Regions from separate parts of the Bradyrhizobium sp. USDA 4504 genome, predicted to be linked through region 1. Evidence: predicted binding sites of a transcription regulator. Region 1 holds the regulator's gene; each other region holds the start of a gene.
The links. Region 1 encodes LexA, which represses DNA repair genes until DNA is damaged. Its sites were predicted from a motif close to TGTTCNNNNTGTGTTCNG; they were not measured.
Positions count from the first base shown of each region.

Region 1 (5,121 bases):
CATTTCCGCAACGTCTTCCTGTCCTCGAGCATCGGCTTCCGCAAACCCGACGCCGAGGCCTATGATCATGTGGTAAAAGCCATCGGCGTGCCGGCGTCGCGGATCCTGTTTTTCGACGACCTGGCCGCCAATATCGAAGGTGCGCGGGCCCGCGGCCTTTATGCTATCCACGTGACATCGACGGATGACGTGGCAAGGGCTTTGACCGCACTTGGAATTTGAAGATTAGGAATTGAGGAACTCTGAGCGTGGCCCTGATGCCGGTTGCCGATGCCCTGTCCGCCGTCCTCGCCGGCGCCGAACCGCTGCCGGAGGAGATGGTCGCGCTCGATGCCGCCTACCACCGCACGCTTGCGCACGATCTCGCGGCGCTCCGCACCCAGCCGCCGCAGCCGATGTCGGCGATGGACGGCTATGCGGTGCGCGCCGCCGATGCGGCTGATCTAAAGGCCCGGCTCAAGGTGATCGGCGAAGTCGCCGCCGGCCGGCCGTTCGAGCGGACGGTCGGCGCCGGCGAGGCGGTGCGGATCTTCACCGGCGGCGTGATCCCCAATGGCGCCGACGCGGTGATCATCCAGGAGGACACCGCCGTCGACGGCGACCACATCACGATCACGGAGGCCGCCAGCGTCGGGCGGCACATCCGCCCGGCTGGGGTCGACTTCCGTGAGGGCGAGGTGCTGCTCGCCGGCGGCAGCCGCCTGTCCGACCGCGCGCTGTCGCTGGCGGCCGCCATGAACTATCCGGAACTTGCGGTGCGCCGCCGCCCGAAGGTCGCGGTGCTGGCGACCGGCGACGAGCTGGTGATGCCGGGCTCGCAGCCCGGTCCCGGCCAGATCGTCTATTCCAACGGCTACGCGCTGCGGGCGCTGGCGCGCGCCGAAGGCGCCGAGACCGTCGACCTCGGCGTTGCCGCCGACACGGTGGAGGCGACCACGGCGGGCATCCGCCGGGCGCGCGAGGCCGGTGCCGATGTCCTGATCACGACAGGCGGCGCCTCGGTCGGCGACCACGATCTCGTCAAGCGGTCGCTGGAAGCCGAGGGGGTCGAGATGGCGTTCTGGCGGATTGCGATGCGGCCCGGCAAGCCGATGATGCATGGCCGGCTCGGCGCGATGCGGGTGATCGGCCTGCCGGGCAATCCGGTGTCGTCCTATGTCTGCGCCTTCCTGTTCCTGGTGCCGTTGATTCGGGCGCTGAGCGGCCGGAAAGTGATTCGTCATCGCCGCGCGAGCGCCCTGCTCGGCCGCGACCTCGCTGCCAACGACCAGCGCGAGGACTATCTGCGTGCGCGGCTCGAAGCGCGCGAGGACGGCAGGCTGATCGCAACGCCGGTGACGCAGCAGGACTCGTCGCTGCTCGGGAATCTCGCTGCGGCACGGGCACTTCTCGTGCGTCCGCCGTTTGCGGCAGCTGCCGTCAAGGGCAGCGAATGCGAGATTCTGACACTGCCCGAATAGGGTTTTCGCGCCCCGCCGATTGTGCGTTGCCCGACACGTTCACCGGAAATTAAGTGGTTGCGGAACACATATCGAACATATAGTGTCCGTTCATGATTTGTTTCGAGTACTGGTGTCTACATTCGGGAAGCTGCATGGAAGCAGGTGCATTGAGCACATGCTCCTGAGGTCAGGCCCGGCCTGCAGGCCCCACCAGAAGAGTCTCGGAATCGAACGACGCTATCAACCGGGGGAATACTCGAGATGCTCACGCGCAAACAGTACGAACTACTGCGTTTCATCAATGAACGTCTGAAAGAGGCGGGCGTACCGCCCTCCTTCGACGAGATGAAGGATGCGCTCGACCTGCGCTCGAAGTCCGGTATCCACCGCCTGATCACTGCGCTGGAGGAGCGCGGCTTCATCCGCCGCCTGCCGAACCGCGCCCGCGCCATCGAGGTCATCAAGCTGCCCGAACTCTCGGCCGGCGGCGGCAACGGCCGCCGCGGCTTCACGCCCAGCGTCATCGAAGGCACCCTCGGCCGGCGCGCCAGCACGCCGCCGATTGCCGAGGACGACGGCAACCGTCCGGTCGCGGTCCCCGTGATGGGCCGGATCGCCGCCGGTACGCCGATCGAGGCGCTGCAGACCCGCAGCCACACCATCAGCGTGCCGCCCGACATGCTCGGTGCCGGCGAGCACTATGCGCTCGAGGTGCGCGGCGACTCGATGGTCGATGCCGGCATCCTCGACGGCGACATGGCGCTGATCCAGCGCAACGACGTCGCCAATACCGGCGACATCGTGGTGGCGCTGATCGACGAGGAGGAAGCCACCCTGAAGCGCTTCCGCCGCCGCGGCGCATCGATCGCGCTCGAGCCGGCCAACACCGCCTATGAAGTGCGCATCCTGCCGCCGAACCGGGTCCGCATCCAGGGCAAGCTGATCGGCCTTTATCGCAAATACTGAATTGCAAATACTTGCGGCGGCCGGGAACGAGCAACACGTCGGATCGTTCCTTGCATGATAGTGTAGCGTACGGCCTGCCCGATGCGCTCCGATACCTCTCGCGCAGCGTCGCGTGTTTGTGATCGGAGCGATCTCGGACCAGTCGTACAATCGCCCAGAAACGAGCAGACGCTCGTTCGCTATCGTCCACTCTGGTAGAGGCCCTAATGCCTCAAGGAGAGGCACGGGTCGCTACCTCGAAATGAGGAGCCATCCGATGTGTGACTATAGTCTGCACGCCGTGGCATCGCGCCCCGCCATTGTCGGAGAGACGCTGATCACGACGACGTTCCGCGGCACGTCAACCCGCGGCTTTGCTTCGGAGAATGACCCCACTGTCGCGGTCTGCATGCTGCCGGGCACCGAGCTCGCTTTCGCCGAGAACGTTCGCTACGACAGCCGCTGGATCTGGACCAAGACGCTGAACTATCGCGTCGGCGTGTTCAACGAAGTCGAGCCCGACGTGCCCGATCGGCATCATGACGCGGTCGAATTCCCCGACGGCAGCCATGTGCTGGTGACCCAGCTGGTCGAGGGACAGCGCGTCAGCGTGCTGCAATTGCCGGCGCTGCATCCGCCGGTCGAGCAGAAGCCGAAGGTTGCGGAGCGGCGGCCCTCCGCATTCGCAACGCTGTTTTTGGGTTGAGCGCATCGTCGCCGCGGAATGAGCTGTTCGGCGGCGGATGACCTAAGCAATTTCGGGCGACCCCGGACTCCCGCTTCCGGGGCGCAGAAGGAGATTTGCGTCGGCTGGCACCTTGGCGCATCATCGGGTACGGAGGACGTGCGCGGTGGTCGATAAGGTCACATGGCAAAAGGCTGGACGCGTCACGGAACCGGGCCGCTACATGTTCCGGTTCGGTTGGCTGACGGTAACGGCCGACGACCTGAAAGTCTGGGAGCAATTTCCCGAGGCTTCCTTCACTCTCGTCAAGAAGCCCGACGCCGGCCCCGACTCCGACGAATACCATCTCGGCCTGTTCGAGCTGCCAAGCGCGCCCTTGCCGGACCACGGCTAATCATCGCCCTGCAGATCGGTCTCGGCCGGCGTCGCATCCACCGCAGGCCGCGGCGCGGGGGCGCGTAGCGTCGTCTCGCTCTCGCCGTCGCCGGGAACCGCCGGCGACCACGGCCGGTCGATCCCGCCGGGCTTGACCGCATCGACGACGTAGCCGTCCCTGCTCCGCCGCAGCACCAGCGCGCCGTGGCGGCGCAGCCGCTCGGCATCGATCACCGATGCCGCGCAGCCCTGCGGCGCCCGCCGCGCCGTCACGATCAGGGCTGCGCGCTCGCAGTCGTCCGCCAGCGCCTCCGACCGGGTCGCCAGCGCGACGAAGGTGCCGCCGGGTCCCTGGGTCACGCAGCCGCCGGCATCGCACGAGACGCCCTCGCCGAGCGACGCATCGGTGGCGGTGCGCGCGTCGGCGTCCGCCGCCAGCCACTCCTTGACCAAAAATGCATCCTTGGCGCTGTGCATCAGATGCAGCCGTCCATCACCGCCACGCACCGCGACATTGCGGCCGTCGCCCGAGATCAGCACGTCCGGCTGCGGCACCCTGAGCGCCCAGACCGAGCCACCAGCAGCAGCACCGCACCTGACCAGCGCAGCGGCGTGCGCAGCAGCCCGAGCAGGATGATGCCGGCGCTCGCTGCGATCAGCGGCCCGATGCCGAACGCCGCCATGCGGCCGACCGCGCCCGGGAGTGCGGCGACCCATTGCGTCACCAGGATCATCCAGTCGATGCCAAGACCCATGATCGCCCAGAACACGCCGTCGAAGCCGAACGGCATGGCGACGAGCCCCAGCAGGCCGGCCGGCATCACGACCGCCGAGACCACCGGCATCGCCGCGAGGTTGGCGAGCAGCCCGTAGGGCGTCACGCGGTGGAAATGGAACGCGGCATAGGGCGTCGTCGCCAGCCCCGCCACCAGCGAGGCCAGTATCAGCATCGTGAGCTCCCGGCCGCCCCACAGCGCGACGCGCGCGGTCGCCGAATGGTCGGGCGACGCCAGCAGGTTCGGCAGCCCGATCTGCACTAGCGCCACCAGCCCGAGCGTTGCCGCAAACGACATCTGGAAACTGGGATGCACCAGCGCCTCCGGCGCGATCGCGAGCACGATCAGCGCCGCCACCGCCAGCGTCCGGAAGGTGATCGCGCGGCGGTCGACGATCACGGCGAGCAGCACCACGGCGGTCATGAAGAACGACCGCTGCGTCGCAACCTCGGCGCCCGACAGCAGAAGATAGAATGCGGCGGCGACCAGCGCGGCCGCCGCCGCCCATTTCTTGATCGGATGCGCCGCCGTCAGCGCCGGAAACAGCGCGAGCAGCGCGCGCACCGCGAAGAACACGACGCCGGCCACCACGGCCATGTGGTAGCCGGAGATCGACAGCACGTGGCCGAGCCCCGAGATGAACATCGCATCGTTGACCGGCGTCGAGATCGCGTCGCGCCGGCCGGTGAGCAAGGCGGTTGCGATCGCGCGCTGGTCGCCGTCGAGCGTGGTGCGAATCCGCGCGTCGATGGCGTCGCGCAGGCCCTGCATGAAGGCGGCGTAGCGCAGCGCAAAGCCGCCGGTCGCAGGCGGCTCCCTGGTCTTGACCGCGCCCATCACGAAGCCGGAGGCGCCGATGCCCTGGAAATACAGGTCGCGGCCGAAATCATAGGAGCCC
Region 1 covers NZ_JBSSGV010000001.1:3,061,438-3,066,558, forward strand. Annotated here, with positions in the region: gene ACVMB1_RS14025 (HAD family hydrolase) at 1-222, shown strand, start outside; gene ACVMB1_RS14030 (molybdopterin molybdotransferase MoeA) at 249-1,460, shown strand; gene lexA (transcriptional repressor LexA) at 1,704-2,408, shown strand; gene ACVMB1_RS14040 (hypothetical protein) at 2,665-3,093, shown strand; gene ACVMB1_RS14045 (hypothetical protein) at 3,239-3,466, shown strand; partial or broken gene ACVMB1_RS14050 (ComEC/Rec2 family competence protein) at 3,463-5,121, opposite strand, start outside.

Region 2 (5,121 bases), 5.6 Mb from region 1:
TGCGGGAAGTTCGCTGACATTGCTCTGCGGAGGACTTGTCTGCGCCTGAGCGCTGGCGACGTCTGCACCCATTGACACAAGTATGACCGAACCGAGTAGCGCCGCATTGATCGCAGCCGTTGATGCGAGCAAGCCGCGCTTGCTCCGCAACGAAGCCATTCCCACCGAACAAATCCCCACATTGCCTTACGCCGACATCGATCGAGCCGCGTTTGCGACAAGGCCGGCATCGATTGGGGCGGACTTCTATCGGCGGGATGATCGAAATTCCACACGCGCAAAATAGAATCGATGGAAGCAGAAACGAAGCGCAACACTGGAGTGATTCAAGATGCGCAACGCTGGAACGATTCAAAACGACATGTTGGCGCGTCAGGCTTTCGACACAACGAATGCGAATGCGATGCGCGTCGTCTCTCGCAGAGAGTCTCGAACGCGGGAGCACGCGGCGATCATTCGATGATGTTGCATCCGTCGACGTCATCGCGCGCCAAGGAGCGCACGAACGCGGTGAACCGTCATCTCCGCGCAAAGGCTTCGCCTTTGCGCGGAGATGACGGGGAGGGATCGGATGGATTTCACATCGCCTCAGCGCAAGATTGCTTTGCAATTTTGTCGCGAGCTACTCGAAGTGATGGTGGTGCAAGCTGCGCAGCCTCTCAGCATGCGAGGCGATGCATTCGGGCGCCCGGCAACAGCCGGATGCGCTGCGCGCTACTTCTGCTTGGGCATGAGGCCCTTCAGCTTTTCCATGTCCTTGACGTTCATCTTCATGCCGCCGGGCATGATGATGTCGCCGGCCTTCTGGTCGCTCTTGCAGGCGCCGAGCCATTTCGCCTCGATGGTCATCGTGGTGTCGCGCGAGCCGGCCGCGCCGCCCTCGGCATGCGAGGTGCTCTTCACCGTGTAGGCGGAATTGAAATCGCCGACGATCTCGGCATGGCTCTGCATCGTCATGCCGGCGACGCTGCAGACGCTGTCGCTGACATAGCCGGTCGCGGTCTTCTTGATATCCTGCTTCGAGCAGACTTCCTTGGCCATCGGCGAGGCCGCCGCGCTCATCTCCTTGTCGGTGGTCTCGTCGGTGCAGTGCTGCATGGTGATTTCGGGCATCGGCCCGCCGGTGCGCACCATCTTCATCTCCCACAGACCGGCCTTGCGGATCGGCAGGTCGACGGCACTTGCGGCGCCAGCGGACAGGACAAGGCACACAGCCGAACCAAGCAAGGCAAGCTGTCGGGTCATGCGGTCGGCTCCCGGCTGAACGATCGAAAGATCCGGTGCGCGCTCAGTAGAGCGTGCGCAGCGGCCTCTGGGCTGCGCCATAGGGCACCCAGCGACAGGCGAAAGAGATGTAGCCGCCCGGATAGTTCTGCATCGCAAGGAACTTAACCACCTTGCCGTAGGAGGCGCAGTGATCGACTGCGAGTTGCCGGGCGTCGCTCTGGGTCGCCAGCGTATAGGCGATGATACCGCCGGTATCATTGCCCTTGAACGGCGGTACCGGCTGCATCCAATCCGCCCGCGCCGGCACAACGGCCAGCATCCCGCAAACGGCAACCAGGCACGCGGCCAATTTCCTTCGCATCGCAGACTCCATTTCGCTTCGAGCCAACATAGAGTGCGCCGGCGACCGTGAAAAGAACGAGCCGGCTCCCCAAAGTGGACTTCTCCGCAGGTGTTGCCGCCCTGCACTTGACCTTGCCGGGGCTTCGCGGCACCGTCCGCGGCATCGGATAATCGGGTGGATTCCCATGCGCAACCTGTTCAACTCCCGCAATAAACTCGGCCGCAAGCTCGGCCTCGGCGCCGCACTCGTGGTCGGCCTGCTGGCTTTCGGGGGTACGGCCCAAGCCGCCAATCCGCTCGAAATGAACTTCTGGCTGTCCGGCCCGCGCTATGACGGCAATGTGGCCCCCATGCGAGAAGGCCCTGACGGTCATCAGCACGCAATTCCAGGAAAAGGAAGCCACCTTCTGGAATTCGCCGCTCGTGATCACCGGCTTCAACGGGATTCACGAAACCGCCTTCCGCCCCTGGCAGTCCGACAATATCCCGCGCCGTTATTGCACGGGCGAGGCGATGCTGAGCGACGGCAAAGTGCGCAAGGTGCACTATTCGATCATCGAGGACGGCGGCTTTGCCAGCATCAATCAGGGCGTCGAATGGTGCGTCGCGGGGCTCGACCGCAACTGGACCTATAACCCGTCCTGCAAGGCCGCGCGGCCCTGATCTCCGACCAGATTGCTAAAGCAGGAGCCGCCGCCATTTGGACGGCGGCTTTTTGTTCTTGAAATGTTCTCGCGGCCTGCTAGGCTCTGGGCGGTCGAGTGAGGGAGCGTTTGATGCCTCGGTTGGACACGATTTCCCGATTTTTGATTTCGGTTGCCATTATTCTGTGCGGTGCGGTCGGGGCGTCGGCCCAGGATCGCCGCCAGAATGCGCCCGGCGAGTTCGATTTCTATGTGCTGTCGCTGTCGTGGTCGCCCTCGTTCTGCGAGGCGGCGAGCGAGCGCGGCAACAACGGCCGCGGCACGCAGGCGCAATGCGGCGGACGGCCATATTCCTTCGTGGTGCACGGCCTGTGGCCGCAATATGAGCGGGGCTTTCCGGAATACTGCCAGCGGCCTTCGCCGCGACTCGCCCGCAGCATCATGAGCTCGATGCTCGACCTGATGCCGGCGCCCGGGCTGATCTACAACGAGTGGGACAAGCACGGCACCTGCTCCGGTCTCGGCGAGCGCGCCTATTTCGAAGCCATCCGCAAGGCCCGCGCCACGGTGAAGATCCCCGAGGAATTCCTGCAATTGTCGGAGCCGAAGACGGTCGCGCCCGACGAGCTGGAGACGGCATTCATCAAGGTCAATCCGGGCCTCAGCAACTCCGCGATCTCGGTGACCTGCGACAGCAAGCGGCTCAGCGAGGTGCGGATCTGCCTCAGCAAGGATCTGGAATTCCGCTCCTGCGAGGAAATCGACCGCCGCGCCTGCCGCCGCGATCAGGTGCTGATGCCGCCGGTTCGCGGCGGCTGAAACTCTGGGTCATGGCCGGCAGACCCGCGCTGCGCGTCGTCGCGCAGCTGTCCCGGCCACCTGCGCCATCGCGAAACAAGCAAGATAAGGCGCAGATGCCCGGGAGCCCCGGCTACGCCAAGGCTTCGCCGAGCTCGGACGTTACCCCCGCCGAAGCTTTAGCGAAGGCCGGGACAAGCCCGGGCATGACGAGTACAACATGCGCACCCTTTGGGAGCGCAGCACGATCATCACATGAACTACCGTCACGCCTTTCATGCCGGCAGCTTTGCCGACGTCATCAAGCACATCGTGCTGGTGCGCATGCTCACCTATCTGCAGGACAAGCCGGCGCCGTTCCGCGTCATCGACACCCATGCCGGCGCCGGTCTCTATGATTTGACGTCGAGCGAAGCGCAGCGCGGCGGCGAATGGCTCACCGGCATCGCGCGGCTGATGCAGGCGCGGCTCTCCGACCAGGCATTGCCGCTGATCGCGCCCTATCTCGACATCGTCAGAGCATTCAATCCGAAAGGCGAGCTGAAAGCCTATCCTGGTTCGCCGTTGATCGCGCGGGCGCTGCTGCGTCCGCAAGATCGCCTCACCGCCTGCGAGATCGAACCGTCGGCGCGCAAACAACTGATCGACGCGCTGCGACGCGACGCGCAAGCGCGCGTCGTCGATCTCGACGGCTGGATGGCGCTGCCCGCATTCGTGCCGCCGAACGAACGGCGCGGCCTGGTGCTGATCGATCCGCCGTTCGAAGCGAAGGACGAGTTCGAGCGGCTGGCCAGTGCTTTCACGGAAGCGTACGCGAAGTGGCCGACCGGCTCGTATCTTTTGTGGTACCCCGTAAAAACCCGGAGAGCCACCGATGAGCTAACGCGCAGTGTGGCTGCTGCAGCAGCAAGCAGCCGGCCCGCCGGCAAATGCCTGCGATTGGAATTCAGTGTGGCACCGCAAGAAGCAGGCGCAGGCCTCGTTTCCACAGGGCTTTTGCTGGTGAATCCGCCGTGGACGCTGGCGAATGAGTTGAAGGTCATCCTGCCCGAACTCGAGAAGCCGCTCGGTCAAGGCGGCGCGGGACGCTTCAGACTCGAGACGCCTAAACCATGATCGACAACCTCCTACTGAAAAGTTCAATTTTGAGCATAGGCAATTTGCGCGGAACCGTATTATGCTCATCCTGTTACGACTGGCTTTACGTTCCGCTTCCGCGAATGGTTGCGGCGGAGTGACAAGGCCGAAATAAATCCAGGCAGACCGGCGGCGTGACGCCGGCCTGTTCAGGTGGCCAAGCTTCCGACAAGCGAATGTCGGTCAACCGCTACGCGGCGTGCGCGTAGCGGTGGAGCAATACGGGGGAGGAGTTTCCCGATGGCCATGACTGGGACAGTCAAGTTCTTCAACGGAGAGCGTGGCTACGGCTTCATCAAGCCTGATGATGGCGGCCGCGATGTGTTCGTTCACATCACAGCTGTCGAGCGTGCAGGATTGAAGGACCTGACTGAAGGACAACGCATTACGTTCGAGGTTGAGCCCGACAAGAAGGGCAAGGGCCCGAAGGCGGTCAACCTGGTGGTCTCATGACGAGCGCTCGCGATGCGCGGCTCGGAATGAACACCGAATGAGGCGTTGCGTGTGAGTTGGCTGCCGAGCGCGTGGCTGGCGCTCGCTGGATGACCACCTGCATGATGCGGACGCGACCGGCGGAGCCGCATATCCCACACGTGCGGCCCACCGATTGGATTCGCGCACGCCGCGGCATGCATGTCGCATGCGCGACGTTGAGATCATCAACACAAAGAAAAACCCGGCCGCGCTAGGCGCGGCCGGGAGTTGATGGTCGACGTTTTCTTGTTCTCAGAAGTGATAGTTGATGCCGGCGCGAACCAGGCTGAAGCTGTAGCCGTTCGACACACCACCGGTGATCGTGAAATTGCTGTTGGCAAGGTCGACGTAGAGATACTCGATCTTGGCGCTCCAGTGCGGGGCAAAGCCCATTTCGGCGCCGGCACCGACGGTGAAGCCCGCATTGGTGTGGCTCTCCGTGATGCCGAACGTCTCGCCGCGCAGTTCGCCGAAGGCGAGACCGCCGGTCGCGTAGAAC
Region 2 covers NZ_JBSSGV010000001.1:8,622,810-8,627,930, reverse strand. Annotated here, with positions in the region: gene ACVMB1_RS40550 (DUF3617 domain-containing protein) at 715-1,245, opposite strand; gene ACVMB1_RS40545 (hypothetical protein) at 1,289-1,588, opposite strand; partial or broken gene ACVMB1_RS40540 (hypothetical protein) at 1,755-2,232, shown strand; gene ACVMB1_RS40535 (ribonuclease T2 family protein) at 2,346-3,032, shown strand; gene ACVMB1_RS40530 (23S rRNA (adenine(2030)-N(6))-methyltransferase RlmJ) at 3,267-4,127, shown strand; gene ACVMB1_RS40525 (cold-shock protein) at 4,389-4,601, shown strand; gene ACVMB1_RS40520 (outer membrane protein) at 4,875-5,121, opposite strand, start outside.
Region 2: a site for LexA is predicted at 2,286-2,303, ahead of ACVMB1_RS40535 (ribonuclease T2 family protein). Genes of this name have one in related genera too.

Region 3 (5,121 bases), 3.6 Mb from region 1:
GATGGTCGATGAGCGGCTGGCGAAAGCCTGCGGCAACCGGATCCGCGCCCATATCGATTGGCAACCGTCGAACTCGAACGTGTTCGTCACCCAGCCCGGCCCGTTCACCGACCTCGCGGTCGCCGCGATCGAGGAGATCACCGGCCGCAGGCCGGAGCTATCGACCTCCGGCGGCACCTCGGACGCGCGCTTCATCTCGAGCTATTGCCCGGTGATCGAGTTCGGCCTGGTCGGTCAGACCATGCACCAGGTCGACGAGCGCACGCCGGTGGCCGATCTGGAGAAGCTGACGCGGATCTATCGGGGCGTGCTGGAGCGGTATTTCGGGTAGGCCAGCCGCCCGGCTGGACAAAAACATCGAAAACAACCCCATGCACAGTAGGGGTTGGGGCTCCGAGTTATCCACCCGCACCAGATACAGCGTGGTATTTCGGGTACTCACATCCGTAGAATGGGTAGAGCGCAGCGAAACCCATCATGGGCGCCGCGGATTCGAAGTGATGGGTTTCGCGGAGTTTATCATCGGGCCGCGCGTTGCGCGGACCCGTTGGCTTCACCCATCCTACGAGATCATTCCCGCCTAGTAATCCACCCGCATCAGGTAGAGCCCGTCCGGCGGCGCCACGGGGCCGCAGGCGGCGCGGTTGCGGGCGGCGAGCGCACCGGCAAGATCGTCGGCGCTCCAGCGACCCTCGCCGACCCAGACCAGCGAGCCCACCATCGAACGCACCTGGCTGTGCAGGAACGAGCGCGCCGACGTCACGATGTTGACGGCGGCGCCGTCACGGGTGACATCGAGCTGATCGAGCGTCTTCTCCGGCGATTTGGCCTGGCACTCGGTGTCGCGGAAGGTGGTGAAGTCGTGCTTGCCGAGCAGGCGCTGCGCGGCGGCGTGCATCGCGTCAGCATCGAGCGCGCGCGGCACGCGCCAGACGCGGCCGATGTCGAGCGCGAGGTTCGCGCGCGTGTTGGTGATGCGATAGAGATAGTGCCGCCTGGTCGCGGAGAACCGCGCCTCGAAATCGTCGGGCACGATGTCAGCCGCGAGCACGCCGATCGGATTGGGCCGCAGATGCGCATTCAGCCCGTCGCGAAAGCGGCCGGGCGGAAAATGCTTGGCGATGTCGCAATGCGCGACCTGGCCGCGCGCATGCACTCCGGCATCGGTACGCCCTGCGCCGTGGACGCGCACGTCCTCGCCGCAGATCGCCTTGACCGCCGCCTCCAGCGCGCCCTGCACGGTCGGCGCGGTGTCCTGGATCTGCCAGCCGGAGAACGGCGTGCCGTCATATTCGATGGTGAGCTTGTAGCGGGGCATCAGCCGAGCCGCGCAGGCGGCTTCAACGGCGTGCCGCGCAAGAAATCCGCTGCCTTCATCGGCGCCTTGCCGGCGCGCTGCAGTTCGAGGATCCGGATCGCGCCGTCGCCGCAGGCGATCGCGAAATTGTCGTCGAGCACATCGCCCGGTGCGCCCGAGCCTTTCGCCAGCTCGCAGCGCAGGATCTTCAGCCGCACCGGCTCGCCTTCGCCGGCAAGCTCGCACCAGGCGCCGGGAAACGGCGAGAGCCCGTGAATGTGCCGCAGCACCATATGCGCCGGCTGTGTCCAGTCGATCCGCGCCTCGGCCTTCTCGATCTTGGCCGCATAGGTGACGCCGTCCTCGCTCTGCTTCGTCAGTTGCAAGCCGCCGCGCCCGAGCGCCGCCATCGCGCGCACCATCAGGTCGGCACCGAGCGGCGCCAGCGCGTCGTGCAGATCGGATGCCGTCATGCTGTCCGATATCGGCAACCGCTCGGCCATCGCGACGTCCCCGGTGTCGAGGCCGACATCCATCTTCATCACCATCACGCCGCTCGCGGCATCGCCAGCCATGATGGCGCGGTTGATCGGCGCGGCGCCGCGCCAGCGCGGCAGCAGCGAGGCATGCAGGTTGAAGCAGCCGAGCTTCGGCGCGTCGAGAATGGCTTGCGGCAGGATCATGCCATAGGCGACGACGACGGCGGCATCCGCGTCATGCGCGCGAAACTCCTCGAGCGCTTCCGAGGTCTTGAGGGTCTTCGGCGTCAGCACGGGAATGCCGAGGCGGCGCGCCTCCTGCTCGACCGGCGTCGGCTGCAATTGCAGGCCGCGCCGCCCGCCCGGCTTCGGCCCGCGGGTGTAGACCGCCACGACCTCATGGCCATGGGCTACGAGCTCCAGCAGCGTCGGCACCGCGAAATCGGGCGTGCCCATGAAGATCAGGCGGAGAGGCATTAGACAGGCTCGGTAGCAGTTGGAGTGCTTAAGCGCGAAGCGCGTCTTCGCACAAGAAGCCCCGGGCATCCACGTTTTCGGCGACAGCGAAGCAAGACGTGGATGGCCGGGTCAAGCCCGGCCATGACGCGTCCGGGAAAGCGACCGCGCCTACTCCGCCGCGCGCTTGGCGGCCTTCTCGAATTTCTTGAACACGCGGTCGCGCTTCAGTTTCGACAGATAATCCACGAACAGCACGCCGTTGAGATGATCGATTTCGTGCTGGATGCAGGTGGCGTAGAGCCCTTCCGCATCCTCCTCATGCACCGTGCCGTCGAGATCGGTGAATCGCACGCGCACCCGCGCCGGCCGCTCGACCTCCTCGTAATATTCGGGGATCGACAGGCAGCCCTCTTCGTACACCGACAGTTCTTCCGAACGCGCAATGATCTCCGGATTGATGAAGACGCGCGGCTTCGCCGTGGTCTCGCCGTTCTCGTCGCGCTTGGCGAGATCCATGGTGATCAGCCGCAGCGGCTGCGCGACCTGAATCGCCGCGAGCCCAATGCCGGGCGCGTCATACATGGTCTCGAGCATGTCGTCGGCCAGCTTGCGGATCTCCGGCGTCACCTTCTCGATCGGTTTCGACACCAGCCGCAACTGCTTGTCCGGCAGGATGATAATTTCTCTTAATGCCATGGCGGCGATTTAAGCTGCTGACTTCATGGGGTCAATGCGCTCAGGAACCCGTTAGGACAACCTTAACCACGTTTCTTCACCCCGCATTAACCCGGAAAATCAGGAATGCATTTGCCTTAAACGTTCCCTCTTCGTTCGCACCTGGCCGCGAATCGGCTACAACTGCCGGCATGAACGAGATTCTCCTCACGATTGGCGACCTTCCCGTCCGTGTCTCCGACGCCTTGATCGGCCTTGGGGCGCTGGCGCTGATCCTGCTGTTCGCCATTGCGGTGGTGATCGCACGCGCCAGCCGGCGCGGCGCGGAACTCGCAATGGCCCAGGCCATCCGCGCCGACGAACTGGAGGAGCGCCTCGCCGACATGCTGCGGGCCCAGAGCGAATCCTCCGGGCGGGTCGATGCCAAGGTTGATACTATGGCGCAGGCGCTGGCCGGCCGCCAGGCCGAGATGGCCCGCGCCGTCAACGAGCGGCTCGATTCGGTGACCCACCGGGTCGGCCAGTCGATGGAGCAATCGACCCGCAACACGATGGATTCGCTGCGCGTGCTGCACGAGCGGCTCGGCATCATCGACCACGCCCACAAGAACCTCAACGAGCTCACCACCCAGGTGACGACGCTGCGCGACGTGCTCGCCAACAAGCAATCGCGCGGCGCCTTCGGCCAGGCGCGGATGGAGGCGATCGTCCAGGACGGCATGCCGAAGGGCTCGTTCGAGTTCCAGTACACGCTGACGTCGGGCAAGCGGCCGGACTGCGTGGTGTTTCTGCCCGACCAGCGCCCGCTCTGCATCGACGCGAAATTCCCGCTCGAGGCCATGACCGCGCTGCACGATGCGCGCAGCGACGAGGAGCGCAAATTCGCCAGCCAGCGGCTGCGCGCCGACGTGCTGAAGCATGTCAGCGACATCGCGGAGAAGTACCTGATCCCTGGCGAGACCCAGGACACCGCGCTGATGTTCGTGCCGTCGGAATCGGTCTATGCCGAGATCCATGACGGCTTCGACGACGTGATCCAGAAGGCCTATCGCGCGCGCGTCGTGCTGGTATCGCCCTCGCTCTTGATGCTGGCGATCCAGGTGATGCAGCAGATCCTGAAGGACGCCCGCATCCGCGACGCCGCCGACCAGATCCGCAACGAGGTGATGCATCTCGGCGACGACCTCGGCCGCCTGCGCGATCGCGTGCTCAAGCTGCAGACCCATTTCGGCCAGGTGAACGAGGACGTCAGGCAGATCCTGATCTCCGCCGACAAGATCGAGAAACGCGCCGGCCGGATCGAGGAACTCGACTTCAGCAAGTCCGAGACCCCGATCGAGGTCCCCCGCTTCGTCAAGCCCGCCCCCGACCTGTTCCCCGCCCCGCGCAAGCTGCAGGCAGGGGAGTAGCCACCTCGCCCCGCTTGCGGGGAGAGGTCGAAATTCGCGCATCGCGCGAATTTCGGGTGAGGGGGAGCTTCCGCACATTGCACCCGTCATAATTCGCTGAGAAAGCCCCTCACCCCAACCCTCTCCCCGCGAAAGAGCGGGGAGAGGGAGCCAAGGCAGCTGCGGTCGAATCTGCTAACAGAGGGACATGACCGCGCCCGAAGTGACCGCGACCCAATCGGAAAAGAATCCCCCCGCCGCCACCTCCTGGCGCGACAGTTTTGCGGTGTATCTGCAGCCGCGGGTGCTGATCGTGCTGCTGCTGGGCTTCTCCTCGGGGCTGCCGCTGGCACTGTCGGGCTCGACGCTGCAGGTCTGGATGAAGGAGGCCGGGGTCGATCTCGGCACCATCGGGCTGCTGGCGCTGATCGGCACGCCCTACACGCTGAAATTCCTCTGGGCGCCGCTGGTCGACGCGCTGCATGTTCCGCTGTTCACGCAGATGTTCGGCCGCCGCCGCGGCTGGCTGCTGTTCTCGCAGCTGCTGCTGATCGCGGCGATCCTGGTGCTGGCGATGGCCGATCCGGCGCGATCGCCGTGGTTCGCGGCCTTCGCCGCGCTGCTGGTCGCAACCGCATCGTCGACGCAGGACATCGTGGTCGATGCCTTCCGCGTCGAAAGCCTGCCTGAAAGCGAGCAGGCCGCCGGCATGGCGTCCTATGTCGCGGCGTACCGCGTCGGCATGCTGGTCTCGACCGCAGGCGCGCTGTTCATCGTCAGCGGCTTCGAGTCCGCTGGCCTCGTGCGCCTGTCGGCCTGGATG
Region 3 covers NZ_JBSSGV010000001.1:6,638,487-6,643,607, forward strand. Annotated here, with positions in the region: gene dapE (succinyl-diaminopimelate desuccinylase) at 1-331, shown strand, start outside; gene truA (tRNA pseudouridine(38-40) synthase TruA) at 581-1,318, opposite strand; gene fmt (methionyl-tRNA formyltransferase) at 1,318-2,253, opposite strand; gene def (peptide deformylase) at 2,404-2,931, opposite strand; gene ACVMB1_RS31240 (DNA recombination protein RmuC) at 3,102-4,319, shown strand; gene ACVMB1_RS31245 (AmpG family muropeptide MFS transporter) at 4,507-5,121, shown strand, end outside.
Region 3: a site for LexA is predicted at 3,053-3,070, ahead of ACVMB1_RS31240 (DNA recombination protein RmuC). Genes of this name have one in related genera too.